One region of the Pseudomonas sp. GW823-FHT02C02 genome, then DNA from elsewhere that is predicted to be linked to it. Evidence: predicted binding sites of a transcription regulator. Region 1 holds the regulator's gene; each other region holds the start of a gene.
What was found. Region 1 encodes FliA, which starts transcription of late flagellar genes. Its sites were predicted from a motif close to CTAAAGTTTNNNNNNNNNNNGCCGNTAA; they were not measured.

Region 1 (4,233 bases):
GTAGTGGTTTATGCAAGTTAAGCGTTTTTTCGCCGCCGATATGCGTCAGGCCATGAAACTGGTTCGTGATGAGCTGGGCGCTGATGCCGCCATTATTGGCAATCGCCGGATCGCCGGTGGTGTCGAGCTGACGGCTGCCCTGGATTACAAATTGTCGGCGCTGGCCCCGCGTGTTCCGAACATGGAACTCGAGGATGAGCTGCGCAAGACCCAGTCGCGGATCGTCACCGCCCAGGCCGAATTGAGCCTGCGTGGCGAAGGCGAAACCGAAGGCGACAAGACCACCAATCGCCAATTGTTCGCCGGCCTGCCGTTGACCGCCGCCGAGCCGCTGATCGAGCCGACGTATGCCGAACCTCGTCGCTCGGCACCAGCCCCGGCACCTGCCGCTGGCGGCGTCGATCCGCGGGCGTTCGATTCGATGCGTTTCGAACTCAACAGCCTGCGCGAATTGATGGAAGTACAACTCGGCTCCCTGGCCTGGAATCAGCTGCAAGGCAGCCGTCCAGCCCAGGCCAATCTTTGGCGTCGCCTGCAACGCATCGGCCTGTCCGGCCCGTTGTCCCGCGACTTGCTGGCGATGATTACCGACATTGACGAACCCCGTCAGGCCTGGCGCATGTTACTGGCGCACTTGGCACGGATGATTGCCACACCGGAAGTCGAACCACTGGAAGAGGGCGGCGTGATTGCCATGGTCGGCCCTGCCGGCATGGGCAAGACCACCACCCTGGCCAAGCTCGCGGCTCGCTACGTGCTCAAATACGGCGCGCAAAACATCGCGCTGGTGAGCATGGACAGCTACCGTATCGGTGCTCAGGAACAATTGAAGACCCTGGGCCGGATTCTCAACGTGTCGGTAACCCACGTCGATCCGGGCCAATCTCTGGTGCAGGCGCTGGACCCCTTGCTGCGCAAGCGCGTGGTGCTGATCGATACCGCCGGCCTCCAGGCCAGCGATCCAGCCCTGCGCATGCAGCTCGAAAGCCTGGCCGGACGGGGCATCAAGTCAAAAAATTATCTGGTTCTGGCAACCACCAGCCAGAAACAGGTTCTAACGGCCGCTTATCACAGTTACAAGCGCTGCGGGCTCGCTGGCTGCATCCTGACTAAACTGGATGAAACGGCAAGTCTGGGCGAGGTGTTGAGCCTGGCGATCAGTCATGAATTGCCGGTGGCTTACCTGACCGATGGCCCGCGTATTCCGGATGATTTGCATCTGCCGCGTCGTCATCAGTTGGTCAGTCGTGCCGTCAGCGTGCAAATGCAAGAAGAACCCAGCGAAGAAGCCATGGCTGACATGTTCGCTGATATTTACCACAGCCCGACCAAGCAGGTTGGCTGAGGTGCTAATGAACCGTTTTTGTACCTACATCGATGGTCTGCCATGCATTGTTCAGTTATTGAGCGCGCAGCCAGTAATGTGGCCTCCGTCTATGCAAGACAAGGTAAAGAAATAACATGGGCAGCATGCATCCCGTACAGGTGATCGCGGTGACCGGCGGCAAAGGTGGCGTCGGGAAGACTAACGTGTCAGTGAACTTGTCCCTGGCTCTAGCTGAGCTCGGCCGGCGCGTCATGCTGCTGGACGCCGATCTGGGGCTGGCGAACGTCGACGTCCTCTTGGGGCTGACACCCAAACGTACCCTGGCCGACGTGATCGAAGGCCGCTGTGAGCTGCGCGACGTTCTGTTGCAGGGCCCTGGCGGTATTCGCATTGTCCCGGCCGCGTCCGGCACACAGAGCATGGTTCATCTGAGCCCGGCTCAACACGCCGGTCTGATCCAGGCCTTCAGCGATATCGGCGACAACCTCGATGTCTTGGTGATCGACACCGCTGCAGGTATTGGTGACTCGGTAGTCAGTTTCGTCCGCGCAGCGCAAGAGGTCTTGCTGGTGGTGTGCGACGAGCCGACCTCGATCACCGACGCCTACGCGCTGATCAAACTGCTGAACCGCGATTACGGCATGAACCGCTTCCGCGTCCTGGCCAACATGGCCCAGAGCCCGCAGGAAGGTCGCAACCTGTTCGCCAAGTTGACCAAGGTCACGGACCGCTTCCTTGACGTCGCCTTACAATACGTCGGCGCGGTGCCTTACGACGAAAGCGTGCGCAAGGCCGTGCAGAAACAGCGTGCCGTCTACGAAGCCTTCCCGCGTTCCAAGTGCGCCCTGGCGTTCAAGGCCATCGCGCAGAAGGTCGACACCTGGCCGCTGCCTGCCAACCCGCGTGGGCACCTGGAGTTTTTCGTCGAGCGCCTCGTGCAACAGACCGCAGGACCCGTCCTATGACAGCCAGTGGCTACAACCTCTACAAGAAGTCGGCACGTGACGCGCAGTACGAGCTGATCGAGCGTTACGCGCCACTGGTCAAACGCATTGCTTACCACTTGCTGGCGCGTCTGCCGGCCAGTGTTCAGGTTGAAGACCTGATCCAGGCCGGGATGATCGGCCTGCTGGAAGTATCGACCAAATATGACGCCAGCAAAGGCGCGAGTTTCGAGACGTACGCGGGCATTCGAATCCGCGGCGCGATGCTCGATGAAGTGCGCAAGGGTGACTGGGCGCCACGCTCGGTTCACCGCAATACCCGCATGGTCAGTGACGCAATTCGCTCGATTGAAGCTAAAACCGGTCGTGACGCTAAAGATCATGAAGTTGCGGCCGAACTCCAATTGAGTCTCGACGATTATTACGGGATTTTGAACGACACCCTGGGCAGCCGGTTATTCAGTTTCGACGATCTGTTGCAGGACGGCGAACACGAAGGGCTGCACGAGGATGGCGCGAGTGCACATCTGGAGCCGTCACGCGATCTGGAAGATGAACGCTTCCAGGCCGCGCTGGCGGACGCGATTGCCAATTTGCCGGAGCGTGAGCGACTGGTGTTGGCGCTGTACTACGACGAAGAGCTGAACCTCAAGGAAATCGGTGAGGTCCTGGGGGTCAGCGAATCGCGGGTCAGCCAGTTACATAGCCAGTGCGCGGCCCGTTTGCGGGGGCGTTTGGGGGAGTGGCGAGCGCGCTGAAGGCAGTGTGGGGACACTGCGAACGAGGCCGGTGGGGTGTTGAGCTGCACCGGTCGCGATCTGTTGTGCTCCAGACAGTCATCGAGTGCATTGCCGGATTGATTGAAATGGCGCGTCCAGGTGCTGGGCGCGTTTAAGACTGCTTGGAGGTCGAATTGGACAAGAACATGAAAATCCTCATCGTTGATGACTTCTCAACGATGCGGCGGATCATAAAAAACCTGTTGCGTGACCTTGGGTTCACCAACACGGTCGAGGCCGACGATGGCACTACTGCCATTCCGGTTCTCAACAGCGGGAGCATCGACTTTCTGGTAACGGACTGGAACATGCCTGGCATGACCGGTATCGATCTGCTGCGTCACGTGCGCGCCGATGAAAAGCTCAAGCACCTGCCGGTGCTGATGGTGACCGCCGAAGCCAAGCGCGAGCAGATTATCGAAGCAGCCCAGGCCGGTGTTAACGGCTATGTGGTCAAACCCTTTACGGCCCAGGCGTTGAAAGAAAAAATCGAGAAGATTTTCGAACGCATCGGTTGATCCACTGCGCCACGGGGGAGCTATGGAGCATAACGAATCTTCACTGGGCGATTTTGAATCGACCCTGAAAAAACACGCGGTCGAACTGGTCGAAAGCCTTGAAAAGGGCAGGTTCGGCGACGCTGTGCAACTGATCCATGAGCTCAATCAGACCCGTGACCGCGGCCTGTACCAGGAAGTGGGCAAGCTCACTCGCGAGCTGCATAGCGCGATCGTCAATTTCCAGATTGACCCGAACATGCCGCAAGCCGAGGAAGTGTCGCAGATCACGGACGCCACCGAGCGACTGGGGTATGTGGTCAAGCTGACCGAGGCTGCGGCCAACCGCACCATGGACCTGGTGGAAAACGCCACGCCGCTGGTCAATGGCCTGAGCGCTGAAGCTCAGGCATTGAGCACCGACTGGGGGCGCTTCATGCGTCGCGAAGTCGGGGCTGAAGAGTTTCGCGAACTGGCCCGGCGAGTCGACGGTTTCCTGACACGCAGCAGCGAAGACAATCGCACGGTGTCGAGCAACCTCAACGACATATTGCTGGCCCAGGATTACCAGGACCTCACCGGTCAAGTGATCAAACGCGTGACCCAATTGGTCACCGAAGTTGAAAGCAACCTGCTCAAGCTTGTGCTCATGGCCAGTCAGGTAGACCGCTTTGCGGGTATCGAAC
Region 2 (4,233 bases), on a different contig from region 1:
GCGATGGAAGTACCCAGCAGGTACTCGCCTTCGTAAACGGTGTTGGCGCGGAACATCGGGAAAACGAAATCGCGCACGAATTCTTCGCGCAGATCGTCGATGTAGATCTCTTTCACGCCCATGGCCTGAGCCTTGGCGCGTGCAGGTTCAACCTCTTCGCCCTGACCCAGGTCAGCGGTAAAGGTCACCACTTCACAGTTATAAGTATCCTGCAGCCACTTGAGGATCACCGAAGTGTCCAGGCCGCCGGAATACGCCAGAACGACCTTGTTTACGTCCGCCATGCCATCACTCCACGGGGTTCTACGGAAAGCCGTGAAGTCTACCGGTCATACGGAATAATTTACAGAGGCGCGACAGCTTATGACGACGAAGCGACAGATTCTGTCGAGCGAGCGACGAATTCAGCAAACTCAGGATGTCGCCGAAGAGCTTCCCGGCGTCGTGGTTTGAGGCGCGACTTTCTCGGTCGGTGCCACCCGCTCCAGGCGCACCGCGACCCGGCGATTCTTCGCGCGGTTGGCGGCGCTGGTGTTCGGCGCCACAGGGTAGCGCTCACCGTGGAAACGCAGGGTGATCTGCGATTCCTGGATGCCATTGGCCTTGAAATAGTCCATCACCGCCAACGCCCGGCGGCGTGACAGCTCGCGGTTGGTCAGGCGATTGCCGCTGTTGTCGGAGTGCCCGTCGAGTTCGATGTGATTGACCGTCGGATCCGCTTTCATGAACTCCAGCATCACCTGCAACTGCGCCTTGGCTTGCGAATCAAGATCAACGCCTTCACCCGGGAAACCGATCTCGGACTGTTTGACCTGCTCGAAATTCTTCGGCAGCAGTTTCGCCACGCAACCCTGGTAGTCGTTGAAGGCCTTGCTGAACTTGACCGGCAACAGGCGCACTTCAGAGACGCGGCCATCACCAGAGGAATGCCGGATGACCGGACTGCGGCCATCCATCAACCCGCTGATCAGGCGCCCGGCCTGAACTTGCGAACTGTTGAACAACACGTTGCCGCTGCCGATTCTCACCGATCCCAGATTGATGTCGCCACGTCCCGGTTGCCACGGCGCAGCGGCCGCCAGCAGGGTTGCTGAACCGCCACCGATCATCGCGTTGTAGGCTTTCAGACGAAACGTCGCCTGCTCGCCGGCGCGGCGCACGAATTCACCCGAACCGAAATCGGTAATCGGTTGAGTCAGGCGGCATTCGAACTTGTCACCTTCGACCGTCCACTCGATGCTCTCCAGACGTGTCTGGAAAGTGAGCGCCATCGCAGGGAGGCTGGCAAACACACTGAGCAAGGCTAAATAACGCTGGCGCACGGGAGGCTCCACTGGCTTCTACAACAAAAAGACCGACACACATATTTACGGCATACCTGTTGGATATCGGAAGCTTCCTGCAAAACTTGATAGCGAGTGCCTGAGAGAGTCTTTTCCGGTAGCATTCCCCAGAGTTTGACCCGCCTGGAATCCCCTCATGTCCGACCGCCTGACCCTGCTGCGTCCCGACGACTGGCATATTCATCTTCGCGATGGTGCTGTGTTGACCAATACCGTTGCGGATGTCGCGCGCACCTTTGGTCGCGCCATCATCATGCCCAACCTGGTACCTCCGGTGCGTAACGCCGCTGAAGCCGACGGCTATCGCCAGCGGATTCTCGCTGCACGTCCGGCCGGCAGTCGTTTCGAACCGTTGATGGTGCTGTACCTGACCGACCGCACCCAGCCCGACGAAATTCGCGAGGCCAAGGCCAGCGGTTTCGTTTACGCCGCCAAGCTGTACCCGGCCGGCGCGACCACCAACTCGGACTCGGGTGTCACCAGTATCGACAAGATCTTCCCTGCACTTGAGGCCATGGCCGACGTCGGGATGCCCTTGCTGATTCACGGTGAAGTCACCCGCGGCGATGTCGATGTGTTCGACCGCGAAAAAATCTTCATCGATGAGCATATGCGTCGTGTGGTCGAGCGTTTCCCGACGCTCAAAGTGGTGTTTGAACACATCACCACCGCGGACGCCGTGCAGTTCGTCAACGAGGCTTCGGCCAACGTTGGCGCGACCATCACCGTGCATCACCTGCTGTACAACCGCAATCACATGCTGGTGGGCGGGATTCGGCCGCACTTCTATTGCCTGCCGATCCTCAAGCGCAACACCCACCAGGAAGCCCTGCTCGACGCCGCCACCAGCGGCAGCAACAAGTTCTTCCTCGGCACCGACTCGGCGCCTCACGCCCAGCACGCCAAAGAAGCGGCCTGCGGCTGTGCCGGTTGCTACACCGCTTATGCGGCGATCGAGATGTACGCCGAAGCCTTTGAACAACGCAACGCGCTGGACAAGCTTGAAGCCTTCGCCAGCCTCAACGGCCCGCGCTTCTATGGCCTGCCGGTGAACACCGATCGCATCACCCTGGTCCGCGATGAGTGGACCGCCCCAACCAGCCTGCCATTTGGCGAGCTGACCGTAATCCCGCTGCGCGCCGGTGAAAAACTGCGCTGGCGCCTGCTGGAGGAACACGCGTGAGTGAAGACCATTTCGACGACGAACAGGACGGTCAAGGCGGCGGAGGTGGTTCGCGCCACCCCATGGCTGAGCGCTTCCGTGGATACCTGCCAGTTGTTGTCGACGTTGAAACCGGTGGTTTCAACTCTGCCACTGACGCCCTGCTGGAAATCGCCGCGACCACGATCGCCATGGATGAAAAAGGCTTTGTGTATCCCGATCACACCTATTTCTTCCGCGTCGAACCTTTTGAAGGCGCGAACATTGAAGCCGCGGCGCTGGAATTCACCGGGATCAAACTCGATCACCCGCTGCGTATGGCGGTGAGCGAAGAAACGGCCCTGACCGATATCTTCCGTGGTATCCGCAAGGCCCTGAAAGCCAACGGCTGCAAACGGGCAATTCTGGTTGGGCACAACAGCAGCTTTGACCTGGGTTTCCTCAACGCCGCTGTCGCACGCCTGGACATGAAACGTAACCCGTTTCACCCATTCTCCAGTTTCGATACCGCGACCCTCGCTGGCCTGGCTTACGGTCAAACCGTACTGGCCAAGGCTTGCCAGGCGGCGGACATCGACTTCGACGGTCGTGAGGCTCACTCGGCGCGCTACGACACCGAGAAGACGGCCGAGCTGTTCTGCGGCATCGTCAATCGCTGGAAACAAATGGGCGGCTGGGAAGACTTCAACGACTGATCCCGGTCGCTGAATTTCTCCCGACCATAAAAAAACCGGCCTCAGTGGCCGGTTTTTTTATGCCTCGAACGTGCCTTACAGCGCAGCAGCGTTCTCGGTCAGGTAAGCCGCGACGCCTTCGGTCGAAGCAGTCATGCCTTTGTCGCCTTTTTTCCAGTTGGCAGGGCAGACTTCGCCGTGCTCTTCGTGGAATTGCAGCGCGTCGACCAGACGGATCAGCTCTTCCATGTTACGGCCCAGCGGCAGGTCGTTGATGATCTGCGAACGGACAACGCCTTTGTCGTCGATCAGGAACGCGCCACGGAAAGCCACGCCGCCTTCGGACTCAACGTCGTAGGCCTTGGCGATTTCGTGCTTCATGTCGGCAGCCATGGTGTAACGAACCTGGCCGATACCGCCATTGTTCACCGGGGTGTTGCGCCATGCGTTGTGGGTGAAGTGCGAATCGATCGACACCGCGACCACTTCAACGTTGCGCGCCTTGAAGTCAGCCATGCGGTTGTCCAGAGCGATCAGCTCGGACGGGCAAACGAAGGTGAAGTCCAGTGGGTAGAAGAACACCAGGCCGTATTTGCCTTTGATGGCCGAGGACAAGGTGTAGCTGTCAACGATTTCGCCATTGCCGAGGACGGCAGGTACGGTGAAGTCCGGGGCTTGTTTGCCTACGAGTACGCTCATTGAATATCTCCTGGTCTATATATCGTGAAGAACTGGGTTCGTGTCAGCCTGCCACCCTCAGGCGACAGCCCTGTGACACGCCCCCCTTCGCAAGGACCGACCATCATACACGGCGTTTTTGGGCTGTCCTCAACGGTTTTTCAACCGCGCGTCAAATTGGTCGTCGCGACAGGTGATGGCAGAAGCCCGGATGAAAACCGTTCGTCAGTCATACTCGCTTATAACGCGAAGCTTTCAGAAAGCACTTTGACAATCATTCTCGTTAACATTAAGATCCATCGCAACTGAGTCACCACCAGCGACGGTTCTTAGCTTATGTATGTCTGCCTCTGCACTGGCGTCACCGACGGTCAAA
Region 3 (4,233 bases), on a different contig from region 1:
TGTCTTTCTTCACCTCGGCGGAGAAGTAGATCAGCACGTTGCGGCAGAACACAATGTCGAACTTGCCCAGGGCCGCGTAGCTGTCCAGCAGGTTGAACGAGCGAAACTCCACGCGACTCTTGATCGGCGCCTTGATCGCCCAGCGCCCCGGCCCTTTGGGGTCGAAGTAACGCTGAAGACGCTCGGGCGACAGACCACGGCCGATGGCCAGGCTGTCGTACTCGCCGGTCTTGCAGTTGGTCAGCATGGTGCCGGACAAGTCGGTCGCGACGATTTGCGCGCCCATCTTCAACTGGCCCATGTTGACGCGCTCGAACTCATCGATCGACATCGACAGCGAATACGGTTCCTGACCCGACGAGCACGCCGCCGACCAGATCCGCAAGCGCTGGCCGGGGGCCGCCTTGATCGCTTCGGGCAACACCTTGTTCTTCAAGACTTCAAACGGATAGGTGTCACGAAACCACAAGGTTTCGTTGGTGGTCATGGCATCCACCACCATCTCGCGCAAACCGCTGCGCGGCTGGGTCTGGATGCGCTGAACCAGCTCACCCAGGGATTTGATGCCTTGCTGCTCCATCAGCTTGTTGAGACGGCTCGAGACCAGGTACTGCTTGTTTTCACCGAGCAAAATGCCACAGGCTTTTTCCAGGAATACCCGGAACTGTTCGAAATCCAAATTACCCGTAGACAAAGATGCCGCCTCTTAAATCGTGTTAACCGCCAGGGGCAGAAGGCCCCTAGCTGATATCTGCTGCTTTGATCCGGTCGACTACCCGGGATGCCAGGTCATCAGGACGGAATTTTGCCAGGAAGTCGTCCGCGCCGACCTTCTTGACCATTGCCTGATTGAATACACCCGACAACGAAGTATGCAGGATGATATGTAGCTTTTGCATGCGCGGGTCGTTGCGGATCTCGGCCGTCAGGGTGTACCCGTCCATTTCCGGCATCTCGATGTCGGAAATCATCATCAGGAACTCTTCTTCCGGCTTCTTGCCCTCATCGACCAGCTTGCGCAAGTAATCCAGCGCTTGCCTGCCGTCGTTCAATGCCACCACTTCAACGCCGACCGTTTGCAGGCAACGGGTCACCTGCTTGCGCGCCACCGACGAGTCATCGACCGTCAATACCCGCAAGGACAGCGCCTTGTGCTGGGTTTCGACATCCACCACGCCGACCGAAATCGCTTCCGGTGTCGGCGCCACTTCCGCCAGCACTTTCTCGACGTCGATGATTTCGACTAACTGATTGTCGACCCGAGTCACAGCCGTCAGGTAATGATCGCGTCCCGTGCCCTTGGGCGGCGGATGAATCTCCTCCCAGTTCATGTTGACGATGCGCTCCACCGATCGCACCAGGAATCCCTGGGTCTTGGTGTTGTACTCCGTGATGATCACGAAGGGATTGCTTTGATCTTTAAGTGCGCCGGAGCCGGTCGCCATCGCCAGATCAAGAATCGGAATGGTCGCCCCCCGGATATTTGCCACACCGCACACGACAGGACTGGACTTGGGCATCAGGGTCAGTTTGGGGCATTGCAGCACTTCCCGAACCTTGAACACGTTGATCCCATACAGCTGCTGGCCGTCGAGACGGAACAACAACAGCTCAAGGCGATTCTGCCCAACCAGTTGCGTGCGCTGGTTTACTGAATCCATTACACCAGCCATGCACTGACTCCTACACCAACGCTTAAGTGTGTTGCGACGCACATTTATTGCTAAACGGCACGGCGCTTGCTTTTTAACTCTTATGAACACAGAACCGACATTTTTCCGACGCCTGACATCAATTACCCGCAAATTGCTTTGCGCAATGTCGGCCGTCTGCCTGTTCAACGCTGGCAGCCCTGCCCTTGCTGACGCGGTTACCTTGCCTGACATGCTTATCGGCGTCACTCAGGGCTTTCTTGAATTCACCGTAGAAGACTATTTGGCTACCAGTCAAACGGAAGGACGCTACGAAATCGAAGTCAACCAGCTCGATCCGCGACTGCGCATGCCCATGTGCGACAAGGAATTGACAGCCACCCTGGAGAGCCCGGCGACCCCGATCGGACGGGTCACGGTCAAGGTCCGCTGCGACAGCACATCCCCCTGGACAGTCTTCGTACCCGCTCAAGTCCGCCTGTTTCGGGACGTTGTCACCACCACCCGGCCGCTCAAACGCGCCGGGGTCATCGAGCCCGGCGATGTCATGTTGCGCGAGCGAGACATCAGCCTGATCAACCAGGGTTATTTCACCTCCCTGGAACAAGCCGTGGGGCAGAAACTTACCCGACCAACGGTCGCCAATCAGGTCCTAACGCTGGTCCATCTCGAACAGGCGGAAGTCATCAGCAAGGGCGACCAAGTGGTGATCACCGCCCGCAGTGGTACGCTCAGTGTGCGTATGCCGGGCGAAGCCCTGTCCAACGGCGGCCTGCGTGAACAGATTCGTGTGAAAAACCTCAACTCCCAGCGGGTCATCAAGGCGCAAGTCATCGCGCCGGGCCAGGTGGAAGTTGCCATGTAGAACAATCTGCTGGTGAAAGATGGCGCGCCGCCCGGCTGTTCCCTAAACTGTGCCGCAGGCAGGACAAGCGCTGGCGCATGCAAGCTCATTGATAAATGGGCCTAAAGTTTTCGCAGGGAGAGCCGAAAACATGGCAAGCGTCCAAATACCCAGAGGTTTTTTACCATGGTCATCGATTTCAGCCGTTTGAACAGCTCCTCGTCACTTACCGGTAGTACGCGTACCAGCACCGCGAAGGAAACCGCCGAAACCGGCACATCCGCGCCGCTGAATACCCCGGCCGAACAGGCCAGTACCGTCAAAAGCGGGGAATCGGTACACCTCAGCAATGAGGCTCAACAGTTGCAGAAGGTCACTGACAAGCTGCGCGATCAGCCTGCCGTCGACAACGCCCGCGTGGCCGAGTTGAAAGCAGCGATTGCCGATGGCAGCTATAAAGTCGACAGCAACCGTGTAGCCAGCAAACTGCTCAACTTCGAAGCCCAGCGCTAGGCCACGGCCTGCGCCAGGCTTTTGGACGCTTAAACCCCAAGGCCAGCCATGCACGACACTAATTTACTGCAACTGATCACCGACGACTTTGCTCCAGCGCAACGCTTGCTGGAGTTACTGCAAACCGAGTCCCTCGCCTTGCACGGTCGCGACATGCCGCTGCTCGAAGATATTCTGGCGCAGAAGCAGGCAATGATCATTCTGCTTGAACAGCATGGCCGCAAGCGCAGTGAAATCCTCGTCAGCCTCAATCTGCCGGCCGATCGCAGTGGCCTGGAGCAACTTGCCAGCCAGTCGAGCATCGGCGATCAATTGCTGGAACAGAGCGAGAAACTGACCGATCTACTGGCTCAATGCCAGGCAGCCAACGTCAATAATGGCCAGTCGATCCTGGTCCAGCAGGCCGCCACGGCCAATCAGCTGAAAATCCTCACCGGCGGCGAACCGCCAGCGCTTTACGATGCCCGCGGATCAACCTCCAAGCTCGCAAAGCCGCGCCCGCTTAGTCAGGCTTGAGCCTGTTGATGAGCACGCTCTATCAAGACGCCTCACATGCTGGCAGTATGCTGGCAAGTCGCAGTCAAATTTTGCCTGGAGAATGATGAACCGTGTTCAATGCCTTAAACGCGGACGATGCTCCGCAGCCACCCAAGGTGCTATCCACGCCGATGGAAATCGCCGGTAACCTGCGGCAGCTGCAAGAAAGCCATGATCCGCTGATCATCACGTTCCATGAGCGCACCCAACGCTTCCAGAGCTATCTGGTGAACGTTGATCGCGACAGCAATTCGATCGCCCTGGATGAAATGATCCCGCGTGACGGAGAACGTTTTCTGCTGGCCGGAGAACCATTCAAGGTTGAAGGCTTTCATGACGGCGTGCGCATCGCCTGGGAAAGTAACGGTACGCTGACCATCGATGAGTCCGGCGATGCTCGCTGCTATCGTGGCCCACTGCCCGCTGAAGTGATCTATCACCAGCGCCGTAATGCGTTCCGTGCGGCGTTGAAACTGGCGCAACTGGTCAACGTCGAACTGGGCGGTGAGAAACTCAAATCGACCTTGGGCGGCAAGCTGCTGGACATCTCGGCCACCGGCTGCAAACTGCGTTTTGAAGGTGACATCACCGGCAGCCTGCAACTGGGCCAGGTCTATGACCGCTTTGTCGCCGCCCTGCCCTTCGGCAACATGACCGCACCGGTCGAATTGCGTTACCTGCACTTCG
Region 4 (4,233 bases), on a different contig from region 1:
CGTGATCGTGATGTTCGTCGACGGTGAGGACGGTTGCCAGAAAGACGTGTGCGCCGTGTCCCGCCAAATCGCCAGGGATCAACCGCGGCTGCGGGTCAACGTAGTGAAAATCGGTGCCGGCGGCCCGTCACGTTGCATCGCTGAAAACACCGGCGGCCGGGTTTACAGCAGCACCAATGCGGCGGAGCTGGGCAAGCAGTTGAAACTGGCGAGCAAGGAAGTGTCGAGCAATGCCAAGTGTGATTGATCTCTGATCTGAACATTGAGGTGAGCCCTTCGCGGGCAAGCCTCGCTCCCACAGGTGATATGCCGTTCACACAAGAGTGGAACGCCACATGCCCCTGTAGGAGCGCGGCTTGCCCGCGAAGACTATTTCAGCGACGCCTCACCGAAACCGATCAACCTCTTGGCGCAAGTCCGCCGCCAGCTTCTCCAGCTCTTTGGCGGTCACGGCCAGGTTCGACACCACTTCGCGCTGCTCGCTGTTTGCCAGCGCAATGCTTTGCAGGTTGCTGCTGAGCAAGGTCGCGGTGCTGCTCTGCTCCTGGGTCGCGGTGGTGATCGCCGCAAATTGCTGGCCCGCCGAGCGGCTTTGCTCATCGATCCGCGCCAGGGCCGAGGCCACGTTGGCATTGCGTGACAAGCCTTCCTGCATCAGCACATTGCCCTGTTCCATGGTGCTGATCGCATTGCCGGTTTCCTGCTGGATGCTTTGAATCATCCCGGAAATTTCGTCAGTGGCCTGACGCGTACGCGAAGCCAGGTTGCGCACCTCGTCGGCCACCACCGCAAAACCACGACCTTGCTCACCGGCGCGGGCCGCTTCGATGGCCGCGTTCAGCGCCAGCAGGTTGGTTTGATCGGCGATCGAGGTAATCACCCCGACGATGCCGCCGATTTCCTGGGAGCGCTGCCCCAAGGTATTGATCACGATGGCGGTGCTGTTCAAGGCGCCAGCGATTTGCTCCAGCGACGAGGACGCCTCGTCCATCGAGGTACGACCGATCTGGGTTTGCTGTGCGTTTTCCTGCGCCAGACGCTGGGTGCTGCCCATGTTGTCGGCAATGTTCAGCGAGGTTGCGCTGAACTCTTCCACGGCACCGGCCATGCTGGTGATTTCGCCCGACTGCTGCTCCATCCCTTCATAGGCACCGCCGGACAGACCGGACAACGCCTGGGCACGGCTGTTGACCTCGACCGAGGCCTTGCGAATGTGCTCGACCATGGTCGACAAGGCCTGGCTCATCTGGTTGAAGGCACGGGCCAGCTGACCGATTTCGTCGTTGCTCGACACGCTCAGGCGCACGCTCAAATCACCGGCGCCCAGGGCTTCTGCCTGACGCACCAGATCACCCAGCGGCGCAAGTTTGCTGCGCAGCAGCCAGACCGCCGAGCCGACGGCGATCAACGTCGCCAGCAGACTGCCGATCGCCAGTTGAATGCCGACGCTCCAGGTCACGGCGCTGATTTCGGCTTTCGGCATGCTTGCCACCACCGACCATGGGCCGCCTTCAAACGGCACGGCCACGCTGTAGAAGTCTTCGGACTTGTCGCTCCAGAAATCACCCTTGCCCGGGGTTTTCGCCAGATCGACGATGGCCGGGACTGCTTGATCCAGCGCTTGCACACCCGCAATCGGCACCAACCACTTCTTCTGCTCATCGAGCAGCGCCAGCGAGCCGGTCTGGCCGATGCGGAAGCGTTTGAGGTTCTCAAACTGTGCGTTCTGTGCGTCGGTGTAATCGAATCCTACGTACAACACGGCAATGATCTTGCCGCTGCTGTCGCGTACGGGGGTGTACTGCGACATGTAGAAACGTTCGAACAACAAGGCGCGACCCACGTAATTCTGCCCCGCCATCAACCGCGCGTAAGCCGGGTTGGCATGATCGAGCAACGTGCCGATGGCGCGGGTGCCGTCCTGTTTGCTGACGTTTGTGCTGACCCGAATGAACTCATCACCGCTGCGCACAAACACCGTCGCAACGCCCGCGGTCATCTGCTTGAACTCGTCGACTTCCTTGAAGTTGTTGTTCAACACTTCGCTGCCCAGGTGCAGGCCCGGGGTCTGCGTACCCGCCACGGCCACCGGTTCGTCCGGATGCACGCTCAGGCCGGCGCTGAAGCGCTTCTCGAACAGACCGGCCAGACGCTGAGTGCTTTCACGCAACGTGCCGTGAAAGGTACTCAACTGGTCGGCCAGCAACCGGGCTTCACTGGCCAGGTGCTCTTCGCGGGTGGCGAGGTTGGCGGAGTCCAGCGAACGCAGGGCGAACACGGTACTGCCAGTGATGACGATCGCCAGTATCACGGCAAGCGCAAGACCAAGCTGTGAGGCGATCCGAGCACGAGGTTGAGACATGACAGCTCCTGGCCAAGTGACCGGATCATCCTGATCACGATGCACACTCAGCAAAATTCTAATTAGAGGAATTACAGGGGACCTGCACGAAGGTCCCACCTGCAGATTTTCGGCGGCAAACCTGAATACTTGAGTAAATAGCCGGGATATGGCTCAAGGCCTCTATTGCTGGGGCTTCATCGATTCAGCTCAAGCGCTCGACATCCGGTAAATCCATGGCCCGGACCTCCCCTTGCAGAAAGTCGCTGAGACGGCGCAAACGTTCACCTCCCGGACGGGTTTTCGGCCAGACTAGGTAATAATGCTCACCGCTGGCGACAGCCGTCGGCCACGGCAAACTCAGACGACCCTGCGCGACATCTTCCGCCACCATCAGCAAATCCCCCATGGACACGCCATAGCCTCGGGCCGCCGCGATCATGCCCAACTCCAGCGTGTCGAAAACTTGCCCGCCCTTGAGCGAGACCTGATCCGACAGCCCCATGCGCTCCAGCCAACTGCGCCAGTCGCGACGATCTGGCGTTGGGTGCAGCAGCTCTGCGCTGGCCAGGCGTGCGACGTCCCACGGCTGGTCCTTCAGCAGGTTCGGCGCGCCGACCGGGATCAGTTCTTCCGGGAACAGCAACGTCGCCTCCCAGTCCGGAGGGAAACGCCCGTTACTGAGGATGACGGCGCAGTCGAAGGGTTCGTGGTTGAAGTCCACGGTGTCGATGTCCATCCAGGCACTGGTCAATTGCACTTCGTTGCCCGGTTGCAGGTGCCGGAAGCGACTCAGGCGCGCCAGCAGCCAACGCATGGTCAACGTCGACGGGGCTTTCATGCGCAAGATGTCGTCTTCGGCGCGCAAGGTATTGCAGGCGCGTTCGAGCGCGGTGAAACCTTCACGGATGCCAGGCAGGATCAACCGCGCCGACTCGGTCAGTTGCAGGTTGCGCCCGCTGCGGTGAAACAGCCGGCAGGCGAAATGATCTTCGAGGGTACGAATGTGTCGACTGACCGCACTTTGGGTGATCGACAATTCTTCAGCGGCGCGGGTAAACGAGCTATGCCGCGCCGCCGCTTCGAATGCGCGCAGGGCATACAAGGGAGGAAGACGACGGGACATTGGGAAAGCTCCTATAGCGCGGTTGCGCCACGTTAGCAGAAACTTGCCTGCATGAGTCTGACTCATGCCACCCATCCTTTTTATCCCTTTGTGAAAACCCCGCAGAGCGCCGAGAATCGGCTCTCTCCTGTTTACTCCGATAACCGAGGCGTGATGACCATGCAGCATCCAGCACGTACCGAACTCCGGGCCATCCTGCGGCTGGCGGGGCCGTTGATTGCCTCGCAGTTGGCGCACATGCTGATGGTCCTCACCGACACCTTAATGATGGCGCGCCTGAGTCCCGAAGCGCTGGCCGGTGGCGGCCTGGGCGCGGCAACGTATTCGTTCGTGTCGATCTTCTGCATCGGCGTGATCGCAGCGGTCGGCACCCTGGTGGCGATCCGTCAGGGCGCAGGCGATATCGTCGGTGCCGCGCGCCTGACCCAGGCCGGCTTGTGGCTGGCGTGGTTGATGGCGCTGGTGGCCGGCCTGCTGCTGTGGAATCTGAAACCGGTGCTGCTGCTGTTTGGCCAGACCGAAACCAACGTCCAGGCTGCCGGGCAGTTCCTGCTGATCCTGCCGTTCGCCCTGCCCGGCTACCTGAGCTTCATGGCCCTGCGCGGTTTCACCAGCGCCATCGGCCGGGCGACCCCGGTGATGGTCATCAGCCTCGGCGGCACCGTGGCCAACTTCCTGCTCAACTACGCGTTGATCACCGGGATGTTCGGTTTGCCGAAAATGGGCCTGGTGGGCATCGGGCTGGTCACGGCGATCGTCGCCAACC

Region 2: a site for FliA is predicted at 1,386-1,413, ahead of AC1ROI_RS28110 (flagellar protein MotY). Genes of this name have one in related genera too.
Region 3: a site for FliA is predicted at 2,619-2,646, ahead of flgM (flagellar biosynthesis anti-sigma factor FlgM). Genes of this name have one in related genera too.
Region 4: a site for FliA is predicted at 2,469-2,496, ahead of AC1ROI_RS06270 (methyl-accepting chemotaxis protein). Genes of this name have one in related genera too.

Annotation. Positions count from the first base shown of each region.
Region 1 is NZ_JBXAJV010000015.1:110,642-114,874, reverse strand. It holds gene flhF (flagellar biosynthesis GTPase FlhF) at 11-1,345, shown strand; gene fleN (flagellar synthesis regulator FleN) at 1,462-2,292, shown strand; gene fliA (RNA polymerase sigma factor FliA) at 2,289-3,029, shown strand; gene AC1ROI_RS24325 (chemotaxis response regulator CheY) at 3,197-3,568, shown strand; gene AC1ROI_RS24320 (protein phosphatase CheZ) at 3,591-4,233, shown strand, end outside.
Region 2 is NZ_JBXAJV010000020.1:33,511-37,743, forward strand. It holds gene AC1ROI_RS28105 (argininosuccinate synthase) at 1-284, opposite strand, end outside; gene AC1ROI_RS28110 (flagellar protein MotY) at 414-1,322, opposite strand; gene pyrC (dihydroorotase) at 1,480-2,526, shown strand; gene rnt (ribonuclease T) at 2,523-3,200, shown strand; gene AC1ROI_RS28125 (peroxiredoxin) at 3,276-3,878, opposite strand; gene AC1ROI_RS28130 (bacterioferritin-associated ferredoxin) at 4,194-4,233, shown strand, end outside.
Region 3 is NZ_JBXAJV010000027.1:39,289-43,521, forward strand. It holds gene cheR (protein-glutamate O-methyltransferase CheR) at 1-694, opposite strand, end outside; gene AC1ROI_RS32030 (chemotaxis protein CheV) at 741-1,673, opposite strand; gene flgA (flagellar basal body P-ring formation chaperone FlgA) at 1,756-2,517, shown strand; gene flgM (flagellar biosynthesis anti-sigma factor FlgM) at 2,683-3,009, shown strand; gene AC1ROI_RS32045 (flagella synthesis protein FlgN) at 3,058-3,525, shown strand; gene AC1ROI_RS32050 (flagellar brake protein) at 3,618-4,233, shown strand, end outside.
Region 4 is NZ_JBXAJV010000003.1:187,652-191,884, reverse strand. It holds gene AC1ROI_RS06275 (vWA domain-containing protein) at 1-247, shown strand, start outside; gene AC1ROI_RS06270 (methyl-accepting chemotaxis protein) at 386-2,362, opposite strand; gene AC1ROI_RS06265 (LysR substrate-binding domain-containing protein) at 2,547-3,467, opposite strand; gene AC1ROI_RS06260 (NorM family multidrug efflux MATE transporter) at 3,627-4,233, shown strand, end outside.